DNA from 2 places in the Synechococcus sp. PROS-9-1 genome. Region 2 is predicted to be linked to the other one. Evidence: predicted binding sites of a transcription regulator. Region 2 holds the regulator's gene; the other holds the start of a gene.
The links. The regulator HrcA, encoded in region 2, represses chaperone genes, less so after heat shock. The targets are predictions, from matches to a motif close to TTAGCACTCNNNNNNNNNGAGTGCTAA.

Region 1 (11,721 bases), 340 kb from region 2:
GGGAGGATCTCCCCCAAAAGAATCACCAGCACGGTGAGACCAATGGAGAAGAGGGGGAGAGCCACAGCGCTGATCCCCATGTCTTCGACCAGCCAAGCGGCGTAGCCACCGAGCATCAAACTGCCGAAAATATTGAAGCCGTTATTCGCAATCACCAGCACCGACAGGGTTCGGCCGAGTCGCTGACGGAGTTGGGCCAATCTCCGCGCACCGGCAACTGGTTTGGATTGACCCGCGAGTTCGAGAACGCGAACAGGGTTGACGGAGAGCAGAGCCGCCTCAACGCCAGAACACAAGGCGGATCCGGTGAGGACCACGACCACCAGCAGAATCAGAATCAGCAGGTCGTGAGTCATGCCTAGATGCTTTCCCTGCCATCCTGACGTTTATCTGGTGCACTGTCTCCGTCGTGGTTCATAGTTCGCTCCCAATTGATGCTCAGGGTTACGCAGAGCGACGTCAGCGCTTCATGGCCCATCTTGGCGGTGCGGCTGCTGTGATCCCAGCGGCAACCTTGGTGACACACCATGCCGACTGTGAGTGGCCCTTTCGTCAGAACAGCGACTTTTGGTATCTCACAGGGTTTGATGAGCCGGATGCCGTCGCTCTGTTTTTGCCGCACAGACCGAAGGGAGAGCAATACGTGTTGTTTGTGAACCCACGCGAGCCAGCGGCCGAGGTTTGGACAGGACGGCGGTGGGGCACGGAAGGTGCTGTTGAGAAGTTCGGTGCAGATGTGGCCCATCCACGTTCTGAATTGGCCACACATCTGCGTGGCTACCTGAAAGATGCTGAGGGCATTGCCTTCCGCACCGGACATCACCCGGCGGTCGAGTCTGTGGTGCTTGAGGTTTGGTCTGAACAGTTGGATCGCGCCTCGCGACGGGGAGCAGCGGCGCTTGGTTTGGTCGCGCCCTGCCCGGTGTTGCATGAACTTCGCTTGCGCAAAGATCCGGCGGAGCTCGATCGGATGCGTGAAGCGTGTCGCATCTCAGCCGAGGCCCATGAGTTGGCGCGTGCCGCTGTGAAGCCGGGGATGAGTGAGCGGCAGGTGCAGGCCCTCATCGAGTTTCACTTTCTCGATCAAGGGACCCGGGGCCCGGCCTATGGCTCAATCGTTGCAGGAGGTGATAACGCTTGCGTCTTGCATTACATCGATAATCAAGACCTTCTCAAGGACGGTGATTTGCTGCTGATTGACGCCGGTTGCTCAATCGGTGATTACTACAACGGTGATATCACCCGCACCTTTCCAGTGAATGGCAGCTTCAGTGGAGAACAGCGAGCTCTCTATGAACTTGTTCTGAGTGCTCAGGAGTCGGCCATTGCCACCGTCAGGCCTGGAGGCACTGCGGAGGAGGTGCATCAAACCGCGTTACGACGGCTTGTCGATGGTTTGCTGGATCTCGGGCTTTTGGCTGGAGAAGCCGATGGAATCATCGAGCAGGGTGCCTATCGCCATCTTTATATGCACCGCACCGGGCATTGGCTTGGTTTGGATGTGCACGATGTTGGCGCCTACAGACTTGGTGAGCACCACGTGGAGCTTGATCCAGGCATGGTGCTCACAGTGGAACCTGGTCTGTATGTCAGCGACCGGCTATCGGTTCCGGATGGTCAGCCTGAAATCGATGAACGCTGGAAAGGAATTGGTATTCGCATTGAAGATGATGTGGCCGTTCTCAAGGATGGCTACGAGGTCTTAACGGCTACGGCTTTGAAGGACGTTGCCTCGATGGAGCGTTGAAGACGTTCAGCTCACCACTTGCAGGGAGATCCAGACCAAATCGACGGACAAGATCATCAGGACCATCGCTCTAAGAAGCAAGGGCCAGTCTTTGCGGATCAAATTTGATTGGGATCCCAGTTGAGTGCCGCCTTGGTATCGCTGAAGATCACCTCTGCTCCTGCGGCTCGTAAGTTCTTTTCGTAGTGCGCTCGCGCCACAGATTGCCCTGGGCTCTGTAGGTGGGGCGGAACCACAGCCAAGCTCATCCAACGTTGCTGTGGGACCTGCTCCCGGGCACGCATCACTGTGTTGACGTCCGCCACGGTGTCACCGAGATAGGCAATCAGTGGTGCATCGGAACCGAGGCTGTAACCCAGAAGAGTGCTTGCCAGCCTGATCAGTCCTTCGGGATCGGGTTTGTCTGGTGCATCCCCCATCGCAATCAGGGGAGGGTTCTGCAAGCCGAGACGTTGCTCGAGAAGAAAGCGCGCGGACGGTGGCTCTGCACCGCTTACAAACCCCCAAAGGATGTCTCGATTCGTCAGGTCTGCAAAAAAGTTTGGATCAACGAGGAGGGGTTCATCGCAAATGAAACCATCCCAAGCGAAGGGATCTCCCTCTGGATCGGATCCGAAGTAAAAACGGCTGAAAACATCGATCAGATCAGCGCGACTTGGCAGGGCAGCTGAATTTGAGGAACGGGCGGTTGGGGGATCGGTCAGAGAGTGCCGACGGAGAAGTTCAAGGCTCGCGTCCCAGTCATTGTTCCAGCGTCCCTCTCCTTTCAATGCATCAACGGTCTCGTGACCAGGCTCCCACCCGCAGTAGTGATGCACGGTGGCCTGGAGAGCACGGCGATAACTGCCTGCTACATCCCGAATGACGCCATCAATGTCAAAAAGCAGGATTGCTTGTGGCTTTGATCCTGAGGATTGCAGGGGGATTTGGCGTCAGCAACTGGTAAGTTAGTTCTTTGTCCTTCATCCTTGAGCCCTGACACCATGACGGTTTCCGAAGGCGCTGCCGTCGACCAGGAGGTCGCAACAGAGGCAGCAGCAGCTGATGTAGCACCCAAGGTCGACGCAACACCCGCGGGTGATGCCGCTGCCAAGGGTGAAGATGCAACGCCAAAGGTTGAAGTCTCTGAGCAGCAGCAAGAGCCAAAAGAAGGCCGCCCAGTGATGCGCGGCGGCAGTGCCGCACTGGCTTCTGCCACCATCGATGCGGATGGAGTCCCCTCTGGCTACACCCCAAAAGCCGATGAGGGACGCTTCTTGCTGAAGATCCTTTGGCTTCCTGACAACGTGGCTTTGGCCGTTGATCAGATTGTTGGCGGTGGCCCAAGTCCTCTCACGGCCTATTTCTTCTGGCCTCGTGAAGATGCTTGGGAGACCCTCAAGGGAGAGTTAGAAGGCAAAAGTTGGATTACTGATAACGAGCGTGTTGAAGTCTTGAATAAGGCCACTGAAGTCATTAACTATTGGCAGGAAGAAGGCAAAGGCAAGAGCCTTGATGACGCGAAGCTCAAGTTCCCTGACGTTACTTTCTGCGGTACCGCCTGATCGATCGAAGGTTTTCGTTGTTCATTGATCAAGTTTTTAGCCCCGTTTCGACGGGGCTTTTTAATGCTTTTGAGGATGTTCTTTTGAGGATCTTGCACGTTGCAGTTGAGGTTGTTCAGCTTCGGAAGCAAAATTCAATCCATAAAAAAGCACCCTTACAGGGTGCTTGCTTGAAATCGATTGTTGCCATTTACGACCTAGGTTGATTTGCTTGCCTGAGCACGAGCCCTTGCACGCTCGAAAAGCTGCTGTGCTTTCACTTTTTCAGGAGTAGAAGGCTGACCCTCTAGCTTGGTGACGGCAGTGCGAGCAGCTGAAAGATCGTTTTCAGCGGATGTGGAATCAATATTGACGCCGAGTTCAGCTGAATTCACCAAAACGGTGACGTCATCGGATTCGATCTCTGCGAAGCCACCCATCAAGGCAATGGATTGCCAATCGCTATTGGTACGCACTCTGAGAACCCCAACGTCTAGCGCAGCAAGCAGAGAGACGTGACCTGGAAGAATGCCGACTTGGCCGGTTGTGCTGGGGAGGATTACCTCATCGGCCGAGCCATCGAACACACTCTGGTCTGGTGCCAGAACGCGGAGGGTGAGTGACATGAAAAGAAGGCTGCGGAGAATGGGAAAGCGAATTGCTGGTCATGATCGGAGCGCAAGCGCTCCGAAAATAATCAGTTGGCTTCAGCCGCGATCTTCTCGGCTTTGGCTTTGACTTCGTCGATATTACCGACCAGATAGAAAGACTGCTCTGGAAGGCTGTCAAGTTCACCGGCGAGGATTTGATTGAAGCCACTGATGGTCTCCTCAAGCTTCACATACTTGCCAGGCATGCCGGTGAAAATTTGAGCTACGAAGAAGGGCTGAGAGAGGAACTTCTCGATTTTGCGAGCACGATCCACTGTTTGGCGATCATCTTCAGACAGTTCATCCAAGCCAAGAATGGCAATGATGTCCTGAAGTTCTTTGTAACGCTGAAGCGTTGATTGAACAGCACGGGCTGTGCGGTAATGCTCGTCGCCAACCACGGCTGGCTGAAGCATGGTGCTCGTTGAATCGAGTGGATCCACGGCGGGGTAGATGCCCTTGGAAGCCAGTGCACGGTTCAACACCGTTGTGGCGTCGAGGTGAGCAAAGGTCGTCGCTGGAGCTGGGTCAGTTAGGTCGTCAGCAGGGACATAAACGGCCTGAATCGATGTGATCGACCCTTCCAGTGTGGAGGCAACTCTTTCTTGGAGAGTTCCCACGTCAGTACCAAGAGTGGGTTGATAGCCCACAGCTGAAGGCATACGACCCAACAGAGCGGAAACCTCAGATCCCGCTTGAACGAATCGGAAAATGTTGTCGACAAACAGAAGCACGTCCTGCTTGTTGACGTCGCGGAAGTGCTCAGCCATGGTCAGAGCGGAAAGCCCCACGCGCATACGTGCACCAGGAGGCTCATTCATCTGGCCGTAGCAGAGGGCCACTTTTGACTTTGAGAGATCGTCAGCGTTGATCACGCCGGATTCCTTGAATTCTTCGTAGAGGTCGTTTCCTTCACGCGTGCGCTCGCCCAAACCGCCGAACACAGACACACCACCATGCTCTTTAGCGATGTTGTTAATCAGCTCCTGAATCAACACCGTTTTGCCGACTCCAGCACCGCCGAAGAGGCCGATCTTTCCTCCTTCGCGATAAGGGGCTAGGAGATCGATCACTTTGATTCCGGTCTCAAACACCTTGGGCTTGGTTTCAAGCTCAGTGAGTTTTGGAGCTTCTCGGTGAATAGGAGAAGTGACGTTTGTTGTGACAGGACCTTGCTCGTCAACTGGTTCACCGAGCACGTTGAAAATCCGACCCAAGGTGGCTTCGCCAACTGGGACCGAAATTGGTGAGCCTGTATCCAAGGCTTCCATTCCACGAACCAAGCCGTCGGTGCCACTCATGGCCACCGCACGGACTCTGTGATCACCAAGCAATTGCTGGACTTCCGCTGTTAGGCCAATCGATTCTCCAGCAGGATTTTTGCCTTCGATTCGCAATGCGTTCAGAATTTTTGGAAGTTTGCCGGCTGGAAATTCCACGTCCAGAACCGGTCCGATTACTTGACGGACAACGCCCTTGGAACCGGTAGAGGCAGGAGCAGCAGCGGCCATAAGTAAGGAGAAGTGAGAGGGACGCGCAACAGGACGATCCCTTCCTGAGCGGCAGAACCTTAACACCGTCGGGATGTCGCTTCGCCTGTTCGGTCACCCGCACAGGTCACCGCTGGTGCAGGACCCACTAGCGGCTCTAGCTTTGGCACTCAACGACCTCGAGTGCTAACTCGCATCGTTTGAGTGGCGCCAAGCGCCCTGTCCCTGCTCCTCAATTACTCATGGCAGCTGTTTCCCTCAGCGTCTCCACCGTTAAGCCTCTTGGAGACCGCGTCTTCGTAAAAATCTCTGAATCCGAGGAGAAGACTGCAGGCGGCATCCTTCTTCCTGATACAGCCAAAGAAAAGCCTCAAGTGGGCGAAGTTGTCCAGGTCGGTCCTGGCAAGTCGAATGACGATGGCAGTCGTCAGGCGCCTGAAGTCGGTATCGGCGACAAGGTTCTGTACAGCAAGTACGCCGGTACGGACATCAAGCTTGGTAGCGACGAGTACGTGCTCCTGTCTGAAAAAGACATCCTCGCTGTTGTGGGCTGACCGCAATCCCTCTGAGATTTATCTCAGAAACGACTGAATTTTCCTCTTACATCTTTTTTAATTGCCTCCTATGGCTAAGCGAATTATTTATAGCGAGAATGCACGCCGTGCTCTCGAAAAAGGCATCGACATTCTCACCGAAGCTGTTGCAGTAACCCTCGGCCCTAAAGGTCGCAATGTGGTTCTTGAAAAGAAATTTGGCGCTCCTCAGATTATTAATGATGGAGTCACGATCGCCAAGGAGATCGAGCTTGAGGATCACATCGAAAACACCGGTGTTGCTCTCATTCGTCAGGCTGCATCTAAGACCAATGACGCTGCCGGTGACGGCACCACAACGGCTACCGTTTTGGCTCACGCCATGGTGAAAGCAGGCCTTCGCAATGTGGCAGCCGGCGCTAACGCAATCACCCTGAAGAAGGGTATTGATAAGGCTTCCGATTTCTTGGTTGGCAAGATTCAAGAAAATGCAAAACCGATTGCAGATAGCAACGCCATTGCTCAGGTCGGTACGATCTCTGCCGGTAATGACGAAGAAGTTGGCAAGATGATTGCCGACGCCATGGACAAAGTTGGCAAAGAAGGTGTGATATCTCTTGAAGAAGGGAAATCCATGGAGACCGAGCTTGAGGTCACTGAGGGCATGCGTTTCGATAAGGGCTATATCTCCCCTTATTTCGCAACAGATACTGAGCGGATGGAAGCGGTTCTGGACGAGCCCTACATCCTCTTAACCGATAAGAAGATCGGCTTGGTACAAGATTTGGTGCCTGTTCTTGAGCAAATTGCTCGCACTGGTAAGCCTCTTCTGATTATTGCTGAGGACATTGAGAAAGAAGCCCTCGCCACCTTGGTGGTGAACCGCTTGCGCGGCGTGCTCAATGTGGCTGCAGTGAAGGCTCCCGGTTTCGGTGATCGCCGCAAAGCGATGATCGAAGACATGGCGGTGTTGACCAACGGCCAGTTGATTACGGAAGACCAAGGTCTAAAGCTTGAAAATGCCAAGCTGGAGATGTTGGGTACTGCCCGTCGCGTCACCATCAATAAAGACACCACCACGATTGTTGCCGAAGGCAATGAGGTGGCGGTGAAGACGCGTTGCGAGCAGATCAAGAAACAGATGGATGAGACCGATTCCACCTACGACAAGGAGAAGCTCCAAGAGCGCTTAGCCAAGCTGGCCGGTGGCGTTGCTGTTGTGAAGGTGGGAGCAGCAACCGAAACAGAGATGAAGGACAAGAAACTTCGTCTGGAAGATGCCATCAATGCCACTAAGGCCGCTGTAGAGGAGGGCATCGTTCCTGGTGGCGGTACAACCTTGGCTCACATGGCACCAATCTTGGAAGAGTGGGCAGCCGCCAACCTGTCCGGCGAAGAGTTGATCGGTGCAAACATCGTGGCCTCAGCGCTGACCGCTCCCCTGATGCGCATCGCTGAAAATGCTGGCGTGAATGGTGCTGTCGTTGCTGAAAACGTCAAGTCCAAGTCGTTTAACGAGGGCTACAACGCTGCCAACGGTGAGTATGTCGACATGCTTGCTGCTGGCATTGTTGATCCGGCCAAGGTGACTCGCTCTGGTTTGCAAAATGCTGCTTCGATCGCTGGCATGGTGCTGACCACAGAATGCATCGTGGCTGATATGCCAGAGAAGAAAGAAGCTGCTGCTGGCGGCGGTGGCATGGGTGGCGACTTCGACTACTAAACCAAGTTTCCCAAATGTGTTTTCAGCCTTCGTTCACGCGGGGGCTTTTTTAATGGATGGGTTGCCAGCAATCCATCTGTGTTTGCTGCTGAAAGCAATGAACAGAACTCAAAGACTGGGCCTGAGACTCCGGGTAGAAGAAGAAGCGGAAAACCTGGGAATTAATGTGCAGTCCCATGGAGAAAAGGCCTATGCCGAATGGGTAGATCTCCTTCGTTCCCATCAAATCGGTATAACAGCTGCTTTTGTTGTCTCTATGGCTTTTATAAGCCTTCATTCAAGGGTTTGTGAACGGTGAATTGGCTGGACGAAACTTGACTTAGCCGAGCCAGCCTGCGCTCAAAATGACAGCTAAAGCTAGGAAAAATGAAAGTGTTGTCCAGGTAATGCGATTGAGGGTTGCTTCTGCACTACTAGAGCTGGTGAACGATGAACTTCCACTTGCCGCAATCCCTCCCATTCCATTCCCTTTGGGACTATGCAAGAGAACAAGAAGAATCAGAACGGCGCCACTGCCGATCCAAACCCAAGAGAGAACAGTCGTAAGCATGAGTTGATCTTACTTAAACGGGTTGAGGCAGCTTGGTCTTGGCTGGAGCTGAGGCTTCGATTGGTTCAATCAAGGAGATTCCCGTCATGGCTTTGGGTTTGTCCAGATTGAGCAGCTGAAGAAGCGTTGGCGCAATGTCGGCAAGCCCTCCATTCTCACGGAGGCAAATGGAATTCCCCAATCCTTGGACCTTGCGTTTCTCGCCCTCGATCAAAATGACTGGGACTGGATTGGTGGTGTGTGCTGTCCAGGCTTGACCATCTGGTCCTTGCATGCGCTCTGCGTTTCCGTGGTCTGCAGTGATCAGCAACGTGCCACCCATTCGCCCCACGGCATCCAGGAGTTTGCCGATGCAGCGATCAACAGTCTCAATCGCTTGCTTCGCGGCTTCCATCATGCCGGTATGTCCCACCATGTCTGGGTTGGCATAGTTGATCACAACGAGGGAGTGCTCACCCTGCTGGATCGCAGCAACACAGCTTTCGGTGAGAGTGTCGGCTGACATCTCAGGTGCTTGGTCGTAGGTGGCGACACGGGGAGAGGGAACGAGGTGCCTCTTTTCTCCTTGAAGGGGTTGTTCTATTCCCCCATTCATGAAGTAGGTGACATGGGGATATTTCTCAGTTTCTGCTGTGCGGTACTGCTTCAGGCCGGCATCTGCGACCACCTGCCCCAGAAGCTGATCGAGTGATTCGGGTGGAAAGACAACGGAGACAGGCAGATCAGTTTCATATTGCGTAAACGTTACGACATCCAGCGTTGGCTGATGAATGCGCTTGAAGCCTTCAAACTCCGGGAGTGTGAGGGCCTGAACAATCTGTCTGGCTCGATCTGGACGGAAGTTAAACATCAGCAACGCATCACCATCTCGAAGTGGATCGTCGGAGAAGCGAACGGGTTCTAAGAATTCGTCGGTGATGCCTTTGGCGTAGCTGCTGGCCAAGACGGACGAGGGCTCATTGTCGTTACGGTCCAAATCAGGATCGGTCAGTAAGGCAAAAGCCCGTTCTGTTCTCTCCCAGCGATGGTCTCGATCCATCGCCCAGTAGCGGCCGCACAGACTGGCAATGCGGCCAATCCCATGACTGCTGATCGCGGCTTGGATTTTGCTCAGGTGTGTTGGTGCGCTTTGGGTCGGGGTGTCTCGACCGTCTGTGATGGCGTGGATAGCGACGTTCTTCAGACCCTCTTCTTCTGCCCATTCGAGAAGTCCACAAACGTGGTCTACATGGCTATGTACGCCGCCATCGGAGCAGAGGCCGAGCAGATGGAGGGTGCCACCAGTGTTGCGTAGACGTTCGGCGACCGATTGAAGAGCTGAGGTGCCGCCAAGCCGCTTCTCGCGCACGGTTTCACTGATACGCACCAATTCTTGACGGATGATCCGCCCGGCTCCAATGGTGAGATGGCCTACTTCTGAATTCCCCATCTGACCGTCGGGGAGACCCACATGAGATCCGCTCGCTTCAATAAGCGCATGGGGATAGGCATGCCAGAGCGCATCGATGACAGGAGTTGACGCGCTGCGAATGGCATTGTGCTCAGTCGAGTCACAGATCCCCCAGCCATCCAGGATCGCAAGAACCACAGGTGCAACGGAACCGTTGCGGAGAAGATTCGTTTCGAGGTTGTTCGGTACGTTCACTCCGTCAATCTCAGTTCTTAAGTCCCTCTGCTGATGCAAGTTACCTCCTTGATGCCCAAAAGGTTTTGATTCGTACTGTTCAGGTTTGCAAAAGCTGATCGTGCTGGCGAAAATCGTTCATACACTGATCGCCTTAAAAGAAAGCGATGGCAGATCGAGACGTTGGGGATGATCGGATTGAAATTCTCTCTGCGGATGACTTGCGAAAAACTGTGACGCGCCTGGCGTCTCAGGTTTTGGAGTCTGTGCCAACCGTTGAATCTCTGGTGCTTCTGGGGATCCCAACCCGCGGCGTTCAATTGGCTGGTGTCATTGCTAGCTCATTGAAAGATCAGAGCGGTCACGCTGTTGCCACTGGCACGCTCGACCCCACCTTCCATCGCGACGATTTAGGTCGAGTGGGTGTGCGCATGGTCCAGGCCACCGACCTTCCCGTGAGCGTGGAGGGAAGGGATGTTGTGCTCGTCGATGACGTTGTCTTTACGGGGCGAACTGTGAGAGCCGCGCTGGAGGCAATCCAGGCCTGGGGCAGACCACGCCGAGTTTCCTTGCTGGTCATGGTGGACAGAGGCCATCGGGAATTGCCAATTCAGCCGGATTTCTGCGGCAGGGTTGTGCCGACGCGTCGATCGGAAAGCATCGAACTGCGCCTGCTTGCCCTGGATGGGGAGGAGGGCGTTTTCCTTCGACGCGTCAATGAAAACAACCCTGAATGATCAGGCTTGCCTTAACTCGCCGGGGTCAGCTCGTCAGCTCGGAAGTGGGCTTTATAACGGCCAAAAGCCACAACGACAGGAAGGGTTGGGCTGATTGGACGTCCCTTCCAATCGTCGAGCACCTTGAAAACCTCTCCCTCACTTCCTTCCATATCGAAACTTTCTCCACGATGTTGGGGGTGATTGAAAACAACAACACTGGTGGAGACGACAACCTTGTCACCCGGCTGCATGGACGTCCGTTCAAGTCAGGCGATTGTCTCACGGAGAGTCAGTTCAAGGCCCTTCTTTAGTTCTTGGCCTGACACAACGTCTCAGGGCCGTCCTCAATGATGGTGCCGCCTAGATCGTTGCAACCGGCCATGAATGCTTCCCACGGAGGCATTCCTTCGCGGATGTGTGCTTCCACTACGTCGTTCAATAGATCTCTCGCCACAGTGTGAGCCGGCAAGGCTCCATGGCTGTGGTGTTCTTTCTGGTCTCTTAAATCGTCAATGGCCTGCTCTACTTCCTGGCGTATTGGTTCGGCTTGGCGTTGCCACCAGGGATGATCGAGCTGGTTGAGGGCGCTGAGTGCTTCCCACCACTGATCTTGGTTCACAAACTCTCTCAGCTGTTCAAGCTGAAGGCGATTGCGATTCCAGCTTTCCTTGAGGCTTTCGCTTAAGCGGCTTCCGGGTCGACCATCGTGCTTCTCCAGCGGACGAAGCATGGTCATTGCTTCGTCTAAGTTTCCAGCGCGAAATTGAGTGAGAGCCTGGTCGCGCAGCTCATCGCGCCAGAGTTTTAGCTGCCTTTGATCTTGCTCTTTTTGCTGTGGAGAGCCAACGCCTGAATTCACGAGCTGCTCTTGAAGGAGTAGAGCTTGACCTGGATCAGCTTGACCCCAGGTTTGTTGAGCCAGCCTTCGTCGACAAATGGCAAGCTCTTCAGGCGCTTTCTGTCCGAGCCAACGCAAGGAGGCTAGTTGCTCTCCATAGCGCAAGCAGGCTGGCAGGTCATCCCTGGAGAGCGCCCGAGTTAATTTCAGCGGCAGCTGTTGCTCCCATAAATAAGTCGCAGCACAAAGTGCTGCGACTCCACCAAGGGTCGCGGTGATCCAAAAATGGGGCAGGTGGCGACGCAGCGCCAAAGTCCAAAGCCT
Region 2 (11,721 bases):
GCAGATGGCCGCGACTTCAGGGAGTGGCTGGATGACGCCGATTTCGTTATTGGCCAGCATCACACTCACCAATTGGGTGTCTTTGGTGATGGCGTCCTCAAGCTTTTTTGGGTCGAGGAGACCATCCGGCCCTGGCGGGAGAAGGGTGATGCGAAAGCCTTCTCGCTGAAGCTGCTGAAGCGGATCGAGAACTGCGTGATGTTCGCTGACCATGCTGATCAAATGCCCTGCTTGCCCCCTCTCTCGGGCGATGGCTCGTGCATGACCGAGCAGGGCAATGTTGTTGGCCTCTGTGGCCCCGCTGGTGAAGACCAGCTGTTCGCTTGAGCAATTCAAGCAATCGCTTAATTGTTCTCGGGCCACTTGCACGGCGGCGGCGGCCGTCAGCCCTAGCCGATGCTGCCGGCTAGAAGGATTGCCCCACAGTTCACTCCACCAGGGCTCCATGGCCTTCACCACATCCTTGTGACATGGCGTTGTGGCTTGATGGTCGAGGCCAATCGGTGCCGATTGAGTCAAGACGTTGTCGGAACTTGGCAGCATGGTGTGAGTCTGTCCTCTTTTCAGATGCGTGCGGCTTATTGGATCACCAGCTTGAGTCTGCTCGCGATCAGTGTTGTGCAGCCTGGCTTGGCAGAAAAATCCTTTCGTCAGAAGGTTCTTGAACAGATGCGGGCGTCTCGGCCTGCCGATCTGGTCGTGCTCGAGACGCGTGAGCTGGGAGGCACCTCCACTCTTGGGATTTTTGCCATCCAGGTGGATTCGGCTGATCCTGCTCTGAGGCATTACAAGCTTTGGAGGGAATCGCCTGAAAATCTGATCATCCCCACGGAATCGCTGAGTTGCAGTCGGACGGAGCCCATGCGTGTCACACGCGATCAGACCGCGATCTACCTAAACCGACTGAACCCTGGCGGTTTGATTACCTCGGCGAATAGGGAGCACCATCTGGTGTGGTGGGCTGCCTGTGAGCCAGATCATGCTGGTAGAGACCCCTCTGCGTTAACAGAGAAGGCCAAGGCGTTGGGTTTTTCCACCCTGCAGGTGGAATCCCAAGAAATTTTGCAGTTGCCAAGCCAATAGCGCCTCTAGATTTCACGGAGATATGTCAGGTCCATGACGGAGACTCCAAGCGAGGTTCTGAACCCACGGTTGCTGCTCGTCGATGACGAGCCTGGTTTGCGCACCGCCGTTCAGGCCTACTTAGAGGACGAAGGGTTTGATGTCACGACGGCCGAGGACGGGGAAGAAGGATTCAGCAAAGCCCAGCAAATGCTGCCAGATGTCGTCATCAGCGACGTGATGATGCCTCGCCTTGATGGCTATGGCTTGCTTCGCAAGCTTCGCGAAGACGAGCGTTTGGGAGGAACGCCAGTGATTTTTCTAACTGCCAAAGGAATGACGGCGGATCGCACTCAGGGCTATCTCGCAGGCGTGGATGACTACATCCCCAAGCCTTTTGACCCTGATGAACTCGTCGCGAGGGTGCGCAATGTTGCCCAGCGGCAGCAGCGGTTGTTGCAGGAGGCAGCACGGTTCGCTGATACCGACATGGGTCAGATGGCCAAGCAGATCACAGAGATCCGCTCGCTTCTCGCCCAGGCAGATGCCCTACCCAACCAGGATCCGGTCCAACACAATTTCACTCCAAGGGAGGCAAGTGTGTTGCAGCTTGTGGCTGAGGGCCTGATGAATAAGGAGATCGCGCGGCAGCTCGAGACCTCGATTCGCAATGTGGAGAAGTACGTGAGCCGGCTCTTCATCAAAACGGAAACCTCCAGCCGCACGGAGCTCGTGCGTTATGCCCTTCAACATCATCTTGTGACCTGATGGCTGAGCCGGCGGAATGGCGGCCGGCGGCGTTGAATAACGGCTGGACGTACTGCGACCGGGTTCGACAACGGGAACAGTCCACTCGATTGAGCAGTGTTCTGGCGCAGCGCCATCGCCATTCCTGTGCAGCGACTTGGCAGCAGCGCTTGGCCAGCGGGGAAATCACCCTGAATGGTTTGGCTTGTCCCGATGACGTCGAGGTGAAGGCTGGCGATTGGATTCGTTGGGCGCGTCCTCCCTGGGTGGAGGCTGCGGTTCCTGATCAATGGGAGGTCATTCACGATGACGGCGATGTGCTGGTCGTGAACAAGCCCTCAGGATTGCCGGTGATGCCAGGTGGCGGCTTCCTTGCACACACTCTGACGTCATTGTTGGAGTGGAGGAGCCGCTCTGAAGGAGAGGCCTTGGTGCCAAAGCCGATTCATCGCCTCGGACGGTTCACGTCTGGCCTTCAGGTTTGCGCCCGTCGGCCCGAAACCCGGGCAGCGTTGTCGAAGCAATTTCGACCTAACGGTGATTGCCGAAAAACGTACCTGGCCTTAACGGAGCGTATGGAGAGTCTTCAACAAGGTCAGACGCTTGTCATCCAAACCGATGTTGTGGAGAGGCAGCATCCGTTGCTCGGTTGGATTTGGGGACCAGTGCCGCCCACGCCTGAGCCAGTGCGTAAGCGCTTATCGGCTCACTCTTCAGTGCAACTGAGGGAGCGACGCGAGACGGGAGATCTTTTGGAAGTGCTGATCCATACAGGCCGCCCCCATCAGATCCGCATTCATCTCTCTCAACTTGGGTGTCCCTTGCTCGGAGATCCCTTGTATCAAGCCGATCAGGGCCTGACGGCAACTGCAACCCCAGGTGATGGTGGGTATCAATTGCACGCTTGGCGCCTGGAGGGTTTGCGTTGGCCGCCAACGAAGCAGCTATCGCTCCATGCTCAGCCGCCCAAGCTGTTGGGAGTCCAAGACGGTGCTGGGCGTTGAAGCGACGATCAACCACTGAAGTGATTCGAGCTGAGTGCAATCCATTGCCTGAGATCAGCTCTTTTGGAATTCAACAAGGCGCGAGAAGTAAAAAGGTGCTTTGTTCAAGCTGCGACGAATCAGCTTGAATCCGCAGGATTCAGCGGCTTGCACAATTCCTGTTTCCTTCAGGGTGTAAGCGCGGGTGGTTTTGCTGGGGCCAGGGAACAGTTGTCCGATGCCCTTAAGCAATGCCAGCAAAGGGGTGTAAGGAGCGAAGCTCACGATCAGCCTCTGCTCGGTGAGGCTGCAGAGGTGGCGAACCATCTCCTCTGCCGCTGGTTGTGGGTAGTGAATGAACACATCCAGGCAGCACACGGTATGAAACGAGCCGCTGAGGCTTTCGAGATCACTGGCGAAGAAATTGAGCTTGCTCATGTTCAAGCCCGCCTCTTCGGCGCGGCGCTGAGCCTCGTTCGCCATCGCCTCAGAAATGTCGCTGGCGTTGATGGAGCCAGCGCCCATCTCTGCTAAAGGCAAGCTGAGACTGCCGACTCCGCACCCCGCATCACAGAAGCTCACGTCGCTGAGCTCGCCACTTTCCTTGATCCAGCTCAACACCTCATCCACGGTCTTCTGGTGACCAATGCGAATGTTGCGCTGCACCTTGTTCACATCATCTGTTTCGCTGTAGATGCGATTCCAGCGTTCGAACCCTGTGGTTTCGAAGTACCCCTTCACCTCCTGCTTTTCAGCCTGCGTGTCGTCCAGCAGGGACTCGGGTGACATGGCATCAGACGGAAGGGTCGCGAAATCTTAGTCAGCGTGTTGCCAGCTGAGGGTTTTGGTCTCGCTATCCCAATGCCAGCGCAACAGCTCGTTCAGAGAGCGTCCAAGCATCTGGAACGTTGCTTGGGCACTGAGGACCTTCCTGGGTGCAACGGTTGCGGCATAAATGGCAGCACTTGGATGGGAACTCCAGCGGGCCAGCCGCTTCACTCCCTCAAGCAGCGGCAAGGTCACGCCTGCAAGGGTTCCATCCTCAAGCCGGCAGGTGCCATCGGCAACCAGAAGCGCACGCTCATCCCAGTGGTGAACACCGTCTTTTAATCCGTAGGGGGCGAGTGCGTCGCTCACGAGCACGAGTTGATCGCCTGCCAGTCGCTGCAAGAGCACCGCCATCGTGGGGTCCACGTGAACCCCATCAGCAATCAGGCCGAGTGCAATGTCATCCCGCAGACAGGCGGCTCCGATCGGTCCGGGATTGCGGTGATGCAACCCCTGCATCGCATTGAAGCTGTGGGTCAGCATCGTTACGCCCCTTTCAAACGCTGCGTTGGCCGTGGTTGCATCCGCTGTGCTGTGACCAAGGGCCATGCGAATGCCCAGGCCACAAAGGTGGTCGATCAAGGCCGCGGCCCCATCGAGTTCTGGAGCGAGTGTGACTAGGGCAATCTCGTGCTCAAAGCCGCTGATGCGTGCCTTGAGTTCGGCCATGGTTGGACTGGCGAGGTGATGGCGCGGATGGGCTCCCCGTCTTGATTCGGCAAGAAAAGGGCCTTCTAAATGGGCACCAAGCAGCTGGCAGCGATAGGGCTGGTGAGCTTCACGGGCCTGCCTGAGCACAGCAAGGGCTCGGCGCAAGGGCTCAACGCCGCACGTCACAAGGGTGGGACTGATCGCTTCCAAGCCATCGCGCCAGAGCTGATCGAGGAGTTGCAGGAGTTGTGGCAACGCAGTCTCTGTCAGTTCTGGGAACGGCAGTCCCAAGCCTCCATTGATCTGGAGGTCCACACCCATCGGACTGAGCACATCTCCGCGCCAGCTTTCACCAGCGATGGCAGACCCATCAGGCATCAGCCCCAGATCAACAATGCGGTTTTGCTGATCGATCTGAAGCCACCACTGCTGAGAGTGCCCGTCCTTATTGGTGCTGTGGGGCAAACAGACGTGTGTGATCCGGCGCATGGGGAATGGTCCTTTGATGCCAGTGCGGGACGATGGCAGTCTCGCTGCAAGCTTGCTGTGTCCAAGCCATCGGAGCCCACAATCGTCGCCACTCCCCGTGTTGCAGTGATCATGGGGAGTGATTCTGATTTGCCGACCCTGAAGCCAGCGGTTTCGGCTCTTGAAGAACTAGGCGTCAAGGTTGAGGTGCGTGTGCTTTCGGCCCATCGCACTCCACTGGAAATGGTTGACTTTGCCCGCCATGCCAAACAGCTGGGATTCCGGGTGATCGTTGCTGGGGCAGGCGGTGCTGCCCACCTTCCAGGAATGGTGGCCTCACTCACCACACTTCCTGTGATCGGTGTTCCTGTGAAGAGTCGAGCTCTCTCGGGAGTGGACTCCCTGCATTCCATCGTTCAGATGCCTGGGGGAATCCCTGTGGCCACGGTTGCGATCGGAGGAGGTTTAAACGCTGGTTTGCTGGCCGCTCAGATTCTGGCAATCAGTGATTCGGCCCTCTCGGAACGACTGGAGGCGTATCGCCAGCAACTTCACGACATGGTGGTTGACAAGGATGCCCGCCTCAACGATCTCGGTACTGACGCGTATCTCGATTCCATGTCGAGTAGCTGATCACACAGCTTCGATCGTGGTCCGCTTCACAGTTCATTCTCAACGGAACGTTTGATGTTCGGTCCTGCCTGGATGCGTTGGGGACTAGCTCTACCTCTTTTAACGCTCAACTTATTTGTGTTGCGTCAGCTGCTTGTGCCGCTAGCGCCCTTCCCGGGGTTGTTCTTGACGGCGGCTCTGATCGCCTTCCTCCTCAACATCCCCTCCCGCTGGCTTCGTGCCCGGGGTCTTCCAAGTTGGCTTGCGATCACCCTTGTTTTTTTGGCGGCTGTAGGAATCCTGGTGATCTCAGGCATGACGTTGGTGCCCCTTTTGATTGATCAACTCGCGCAATTGATCAATGCCTTGCCAGGTTGGCTTGAAGCATCCCAAGGGTTGATCGGCCGTCTCCAGGAATGGGCGATGGCCCGTGGTTTGCCAAGTGAATTCGGAGATCTGAGCAGCGATGTGCTGACGCGTGTCAGTCGCATAGCGAGTCAATTCAGTCAACAGTTGCTGAGCATCCTTGGTGCGACCCTTGGCACCACCATTAATACCGTCATCGTCCTGGTGCTGGCGGTGTTCTTTCTGCTGGGAGGAGAGTCCATCACAGCAGGGTTGGTGCGTTGGTTACCGCAAGAGTGGCGCCAGCTGGTTGTGACCACAATCACCCGCACCTTTCGGGGCTATTTCGCGGGTCAGGTCGTGCTCGCCTTGATTTTGAGCGCCGGTCAGATTGCGGTATTCACGTTGTTGAAGATCCCTTATGGCGTGTTGTTTGCCGTCTTGATTGGCTTAACCACGTTGATCCCCTACGCCAGTGCCTTCACCATCGTTGCGGTGAGCCTTTTGTTGGCTGTGCAAGATCCCGGAATGGGCCTAGCCATTCTGGTGGCAGCGATTGGCGTAGGTCAGATTGTGGATCAGGTGATCCAGCCACGCTTGATGGGGAGCATCGTTGGCTTGCAGCCGGCTTGGCTGCTGATTGCTCTCCCGCTTGGTGCGAGAGCGGGCGGTCTATTCGGTTTTGGAGAACTTCTGGGTCTGTTGCTAGCCGTGCCAGTGGCCAGTTGCATCAAAACCCTGATCGATGCCTGGGCTGATCGTCAGGGCTTTGATCTCCCTTCAAGAACGATCAGCTCTGCGCAGGAATGATTGTTTGGTCGACCAGATAACGGATGACCTGTTCAACGCAACTGTCCAGGCTGTTGTTGCCTGTGTTGACGTTGAGCTCAGGCTGTTCGGGTGCCTCATAGGGGCTGGAGATTCCAGTGAATTCTTTGATTTCTCCCGCACGCGCTTTGGCATAGAGCCCTTTGGTGTCGCGTTCTTCGCAAACGCTGAGATCGGCTGCGCAGTGGATCTCGATGAAGTCTCCCGCGTTGACAAGGGCCCTGGCTTTGTCGCGGTCAGCCCGGAAAGGGGACACAAACGCAGTCAGAACGATCACGCCTGCATCGAGGAACAGCTTGGCCACCTCGCCGATGCGACGGATGTTCTCTTCTCGATCGGCGTCGGAAAAGCCCAAGTCCTTGCAGAGGCCGTGGCGAACGTTGTCGCCGTCCAACACGTAAGTAGCAAGTCCGCGTTCAAATAAAGCAGCGTTCACGGCATTGGCCAAGGTGCTTTTGCCCGCCCCGCTTAAGCCTGTAAACCAGAGGATCGAACTGCGGTGCCCGCGTTGCTCAGCGCGAGTGTCGCGATCGACCGAGGCCTGGTGCCAAACGATGTTGGTGGCTTTTGGATTGTCGGCGGCGGCCATGAACGGAACGCGAATGATGGCATTGTCTCGTGGCGCAAACGACCATTGCCCAATCTCCTCATCAAGCCGGAGGCTGAGGTCTCAGCCTCCGGCTCTCTTGGGCTTGTATCCCTCTTTCTTGAGGTATTCGAGACTGAGCTCAACCTGATCACCCTGCAATTCGATCACGCCACCCTTTGCGGTGCCGCCGCTGCCAATCCGCGTTTTCAACTTTTTCAAGAGGGCTTTGAGGCCATCTGGATCCACCTCAAGACCTCGGATCACCGTGACGGTCTTGCCCCCTTTCCCTCCTCGCGTGGGCTGTACCCGAACGACCTGTTCATCCTTGGGTGTCGCCCCTGCTGAGGGTCCAGTGGGGCGTTGCAGACTGTCGGCACTGCTGAATTCCTGCCAGCCTCCCTTGCGCATGAGCCATTCGCATCCCTTCCCATCCTGCCCCTTCTCGCGATGAGTGAGACCGCTCCCGCTCCCCAATGGGCTGATTCCAGTCGGGGTCTAGGCCGTTGGATTGAACGGTTGATCGGCATTCGCCTCTTGCGTCGCCCGCTGTTTTTTCAAGCGCGACAGCTGATCATCCGAACGGCTGAGCGCAACGGGATTCCATGGCGAAAGCGACGCTCTGAATTGCGGGAGGCTGCCGCTCCTCTTCTGGCCAAGAGCCGTAGCGAGGGTCTGGTTCCTCCCGCCTATTACCAAGCGCGTTTCCATGCCTATGAGCAGGGCAACCTCTGCTGGCAGGCAGCAGCGGAGGCTGAGCAAGCCACCGATGCGATGGCCCTGCGCATTTGGCCTGAGGAAAAGCTGGCACCGCTGCAGGCTCAGACGCGACTCCGCAATGCGATTCATGCGCTGGTGGAACCACTCCTAAGCGATTCCATCCACGAAGTTTTGGATTTGGGTTGTTCCGTTGGAGTCAGCACCCAAGCGCTTGCCCGTTGGTTGAACGACCGGGCAGATCAACGTGGCCTGAAGAGGCCACGGCTGATCGGTTTAGATCTCTCACCAGAGATGCTGGCTGTGGCACGGGTTAGAGATGGCGACAGCTTGATCAGTGAGTGGTGCCATGCCGCCGCCGAGCACACCGCTTGGGCGAGCGAGACGTTCGATTTCATCAGTCTTCAGTTCGTTTGCCATGAGCTACCTCAAAACGCCACCCGTGAGGTCTGTGCGGAAGCCGCGCGTCTTCTTAAGCCTGGGGGCGTGCTGCTGATGGTGGATCAGGATCCAGCTTCATCGGTGTTGCAACGCCTGCCAGCCGCCGTTGCGACCCTCCTGAAGAGTACGGAGCCTTACATCGAGGACTATTTCGGTCTCGATATGAGCGCCACCCTTCTGCAGGCTGGGTTTCGAGATCTGCGCATTACGGCCTGTGATCCACGACATCGTGTGATCGCCTGTTTACGCTGACGCATCGCAAGACGCCGTTTCAGCGGCCTGCCAGACCTGTGACAAGCACTCTGCCAACTGCCAGCACACCCGATCCCGCCAGCCTGACGCCTTCGGTTCGTCCTGAAGCGCATGGCCGGTTTGGACGTTACGGGGGGCAGTACGTCCCCGAAACACTGATGCCAGCGCTGGCGGAGCTTGAGCAAGCGGCGGCTGAAGCTTGGAAGGACTCAGCCTTCACCACTGAGCTCAACCGCCTGTTGAAATCGTATGTGGGGCGAGCCACCCCGCTCTACGAAGCTGAGCGTCTGACCGCTCATTACCGCCGTTCTGATGGTGGTCCACGCATCTGGTTGAAGCGTGAAGATCTCAATCACACGGGTGCGCACAAAATCAACAATGCCCTCGGTCAGGCTTTGTTGGCCTTGCGCATGGGCAAGAAGCGGATCATTGCTGAAACCGGTGCCGGTCAGCATGGTGTGGCTACAGCAACGGTCTGCGCTCGTTTCGGCCTGGAGTGCGTGGTTTACATGGGGGCTGAAGACATGCGTCGTCAGGCGCTGAATGTCTTCCGAATGCGCTTATTGGGAGCCACTGTTCAGCCGGTCACGGCAGGGACGGCCACTTTGAAAGATGCCACGAGCGAAGCCATCCGCGATTGGGTGACCAATGTGGAAAGCACCCATTACATCCTGGGATCCGTGGCTGGCCCCCATCCCTATCCCATGTTGGTGCGCGACTTTCATGCGGTGATCGGCAATGAAGCCCGTGAGCAATGCATGGAGTCCTTTGGGCGGCTCCCTGATGTGTTGTTGGCCTGTGTGGGTGGGGGTTCCAATGCAATGGGCCTCTTTCATCCGTTCGTGCAAGACACCTCTGTTCGCCTGATTGGCGTTGAGGCCGCTGGTGATGGAGTCGAAACCGGTCGTCATGCCGCAACGATTACTGAGGGCCGAGTGGGTGTATTGCACGGGGCGATGAGCTTGCTGCTTCAAGATCAGGACGGCCAGGTGCAGGAAGCGCATTCCATCAGCGCTGGTCTTGATTACCCCGGCGTGGGGCCAGAGCATAGTTATCTCCGCGAAATTGGCCGCGCTGAATATGGTGCCGTGACGGACGATGAGGCGATCTCAGCGTTACGGCTCGTGAGTGAGTTGGAGGGAATCATCCCAGCGTTGGAAACGGCCCATGCGTTTGCTTGGCTGGACATGTTGTGCCCAACGCTTCCTGATGGCAGCGAAATCGTGATTAATTGTTCTGGTCGTGGTGACAAAGATGTGAATACCGTGGCAGAAAAACTCGGAAGTCAGCTTTGAAGACTTTGCTTCCGAGTTGCTAAAAACTCCTAAGAAGTAGGCGTCGAAATAATGCGTTTGCAATGGCAAAGGCAGCTTTTAGGTGAGGGTCCGTCTAAGTGAAGCGTCTTTGCAAGTAGCTAAGAGCTGGATAGCTCGTTGAGTAGCGAATCAATCTTTTCACTAGTACTTTTCGGTCTCATAGAGACAATCCTGGTGCTCTTTCGGCTGAAATCAATCCTGTTTCGTTGTCAGATTGATACCGCTCAAATGGCAAACAATGCACCCCCATGCTTAGTCCGAGGACGATTGCGAGACGTATCTTCAGTGCTCTCCCTTGGAACGCCATGTCAGTTCAGGAGATAGTCGAGATGATGAGCGGCACTCCTCACAGCAGCAAGTGCTGTGGCGTAGGCCATGCGCATCGGACCCACAAGCGCCACGTGCCCTACTCCGTCAGCGGCGCTTGTGTAGGTGGCTTGGACCACTGAGCAGTGGTGAAGGGCTTGCTCGGGATGTTCTTGGCCAATCCACACGCCATATCCAGGACCTGGAGCGGAGAGAGTCAGGGCTGCGGGACTCTGATCCATTAGTTCCAGGAGTGGTCTGACCTTGGCGCTTTGGCTGAATTCAGGCTCGGCAATGAGCCGAGACACTCCATGAAACAAGGCCTTGGTTTCTTGTGAGGTCTGCAAGCTCTGATGACTGTGAATGGCATCGCGGAGGGCCTTGCCGCAGGCCTGAAGTTCTCTTGGAAGTGCATTCCAATTCAAACTGCCATTGCTGTCGAGCTGCCGACGCGCCCACTGATCCATCGCTTCAATTTGATGCTCACTGCCATGGGGCAGCCGCAAGTTGAGATGACTGGCTTGGCTGGAATTCTCCACCAACATCACCAGCAAGCGCTCTTCGCTGCGAACCAGTCGGATGTCTTCCAACGCTGGTTGCCTTTGCGTGGGGTGAGTGATCAGGCTCATCAGTCCCGTGAAATCGGTGAGCCGTCTTGCCATGTTTTGAAGCAAATCATCAAGAGCTGCCCAGCGAAGGCTGAGTTGGGTTAACTCTTGATCGAGGTGTTGGGAGATCGTCCCGGGTCTAGGGAGCAGGCAATCCACGTAATGCCGGTATCCACTGGGGCTTGGAACCCGTCCGGCAGACGTGTGTGGTTGGGTGAGAAGACCCCGTTGCTCTAGAGCCCCCATGGCAGAACGCACGGTGGCAGCACTGGCATGCAGATCGAACCTCTGAACCAGGGTTCGACTCCCCACTGGCTCAATGGTGTCAACGTAGTGGTGCACCGTGGCCTTGAGCACCTCCTGTTGTCGGCGGGGCAACGGCTGCACAGGCACACAATCAGCCCAATGATCGTACGGAGGTTTTCTCTTGGATTGGCGGCGTTGTCATGAACCGCTGCTCAGTAACGAGGAACGCTCGGATCGACCTCCACACTCCAGGCATGAATGCCACCTTCTAAGTTCCAGACGTCGTAATCCGCTCCTTGCTCTAAGAGCCAGCAGCCAAAGTTCCTGCTGCGAATCCCGGCATGACAAATCACCACGATGGGCTTGCTGGTTGTCAGCCTTGTGGGCAGATCGGAAAGCCAGAGACTTGATTCACTCAGCGGTAGATGTTCCACTTGTCCGGGGAAGGGCGCGATCTCCAGTTCGGAGTGCTCGCGAACATCAACGAGCTGAAGGGCGTTTCCGCTCGACAACCACTCGTGAAGGTCTCTTGCGCTGATGGATTGGGGTGAAGAGGATGTCATGGGATTCATCATGAACAAAGATGAGGCCATTCCCACGCCTGCTGCTTCATGAAGGCGCGTTCCTTCCTTTTAGCTGTCGCTGCAGCGGTGTTAGTGCTGCTCACCACCGCATTGGGCTTGTGGTGGGCGATGGCACAGCACAGTCCCCTGAAGATTGTCGGC

Region 1: the regulator HrcA is predicted to act here: its motif matches at 5,574-5,600, upstream of groES (co-chaperone GroES).

The regions. Positions count from the first base shown of each region.
Region 1 is NZ_CP047961.1:1,727,134-1,738,854, reverse strand. Features, by position in the region: gene SynPROS91_RS09410 (CNNM domain-containing protein) at 1-356, opposite strand, end outside; gene SynPROS91_RS09405 (aminopeptidase P N-terminal domain-containing protein) at 410-1,747, shown strand; gene SynPROS91_RS09400 (TIGR01548 family HAD-type hydrolase) at 1,846-2,634, opposite strand; gene SynPROS91_RS09395 (30S ribosomal protein PSRP-3) at 2,731-3,291, shown strand; gene atpC (ATP synthase F1 subunit epsilon) at 3,489-3,896, opposite strand; gene atpD (F0F1 ATP synthase subunit beta) at 3,968-5,431, opposite strand; gene groES (co-chaperone GroES) at 5,653-5,964, shown strand; gene groL (chaperonin GroEL) at 6,035-7,666, shown strand; gene SynPROS91_RS09370 (hypothetical protein) at 7,647-7,964, shown strand; gene secG (preprotein translocase subunit SecG) at 7,986-8,216, opposite strand; gene gpmI (2,3-bisphosphoglycerate-independent phosphoglycerate mutase) at 8,230-9,861, opposite strand; gene pyrR (bifunctional pyr operon transcriptional regulator/uracil phosphoribosyltransferase PyrR) at 10,008-10,577, shown strand; gene SynPROS91_RS09350 (ferredoxin-thioredoxin reductase variable chain) at 10,589-10,810, opposite strand; gene SynPROS91_RS09345 (hypothetical protein) at 10,867-11,709, opposite strand.
Region 2 is NZ_CP047961.1:2,062,380-2,074,100, reverse strand. Features, by position in the region: gene SynPROS91_RS11055 (cysteine desulfurase family protein) at 1-543, opposite strand, end outside; gene SynPROS91_RS11050 (hypothetical protein) at 547-1,083, shown strand; gene SynPROS91_RS11045 (response regulator transcription factor) at 1,117-1,830, shown strand; gene SynPROS91_RS11040 (RNA pseudouridine synthase) at 1,830-2,813, shown strand; gene bchM (magnesium protoporphyrin IX methyltransferase) at 2,868-3,581, opposite strand; gene SynPROS91_RS11030 (amidohydrolase family protein) at 3,609-4,760, opposite strand; gene purE (5-(carboxyamino)imidazole ribonucleotide mutase) at 4,818-5,372, shown strand; gene SynPROS91_RS11020 (AI-2E family transporter) at 5,427-6,506, shown strand; gene cysC (adenylyl-sulfate kinase) at 6,487-7,113, opposite strand; gene SynPROS91_RS11010 (translation initiation factor) at 7,195-7,521, opposite strand; gene SynPROS91_RS11005 (class I SAM-dependent methyltransferase) at 7,561-8,520, shown strand; gene trpB (tryptophan synthase subunit beta) at 8,559-9,815, shown strand; gene hrcA (heat-inducible transcriptional repressor HrcA) at 10,145-11,137, opposite strand; gene SynPROS91_RS10990 (rhodanese-like domain-containing protein) at 11,209-11,559, opposite strand; gene SynPROS91_RS10985 (DUF3352 domain-containing protein) at 11,608-11,721, shown strand, end outside.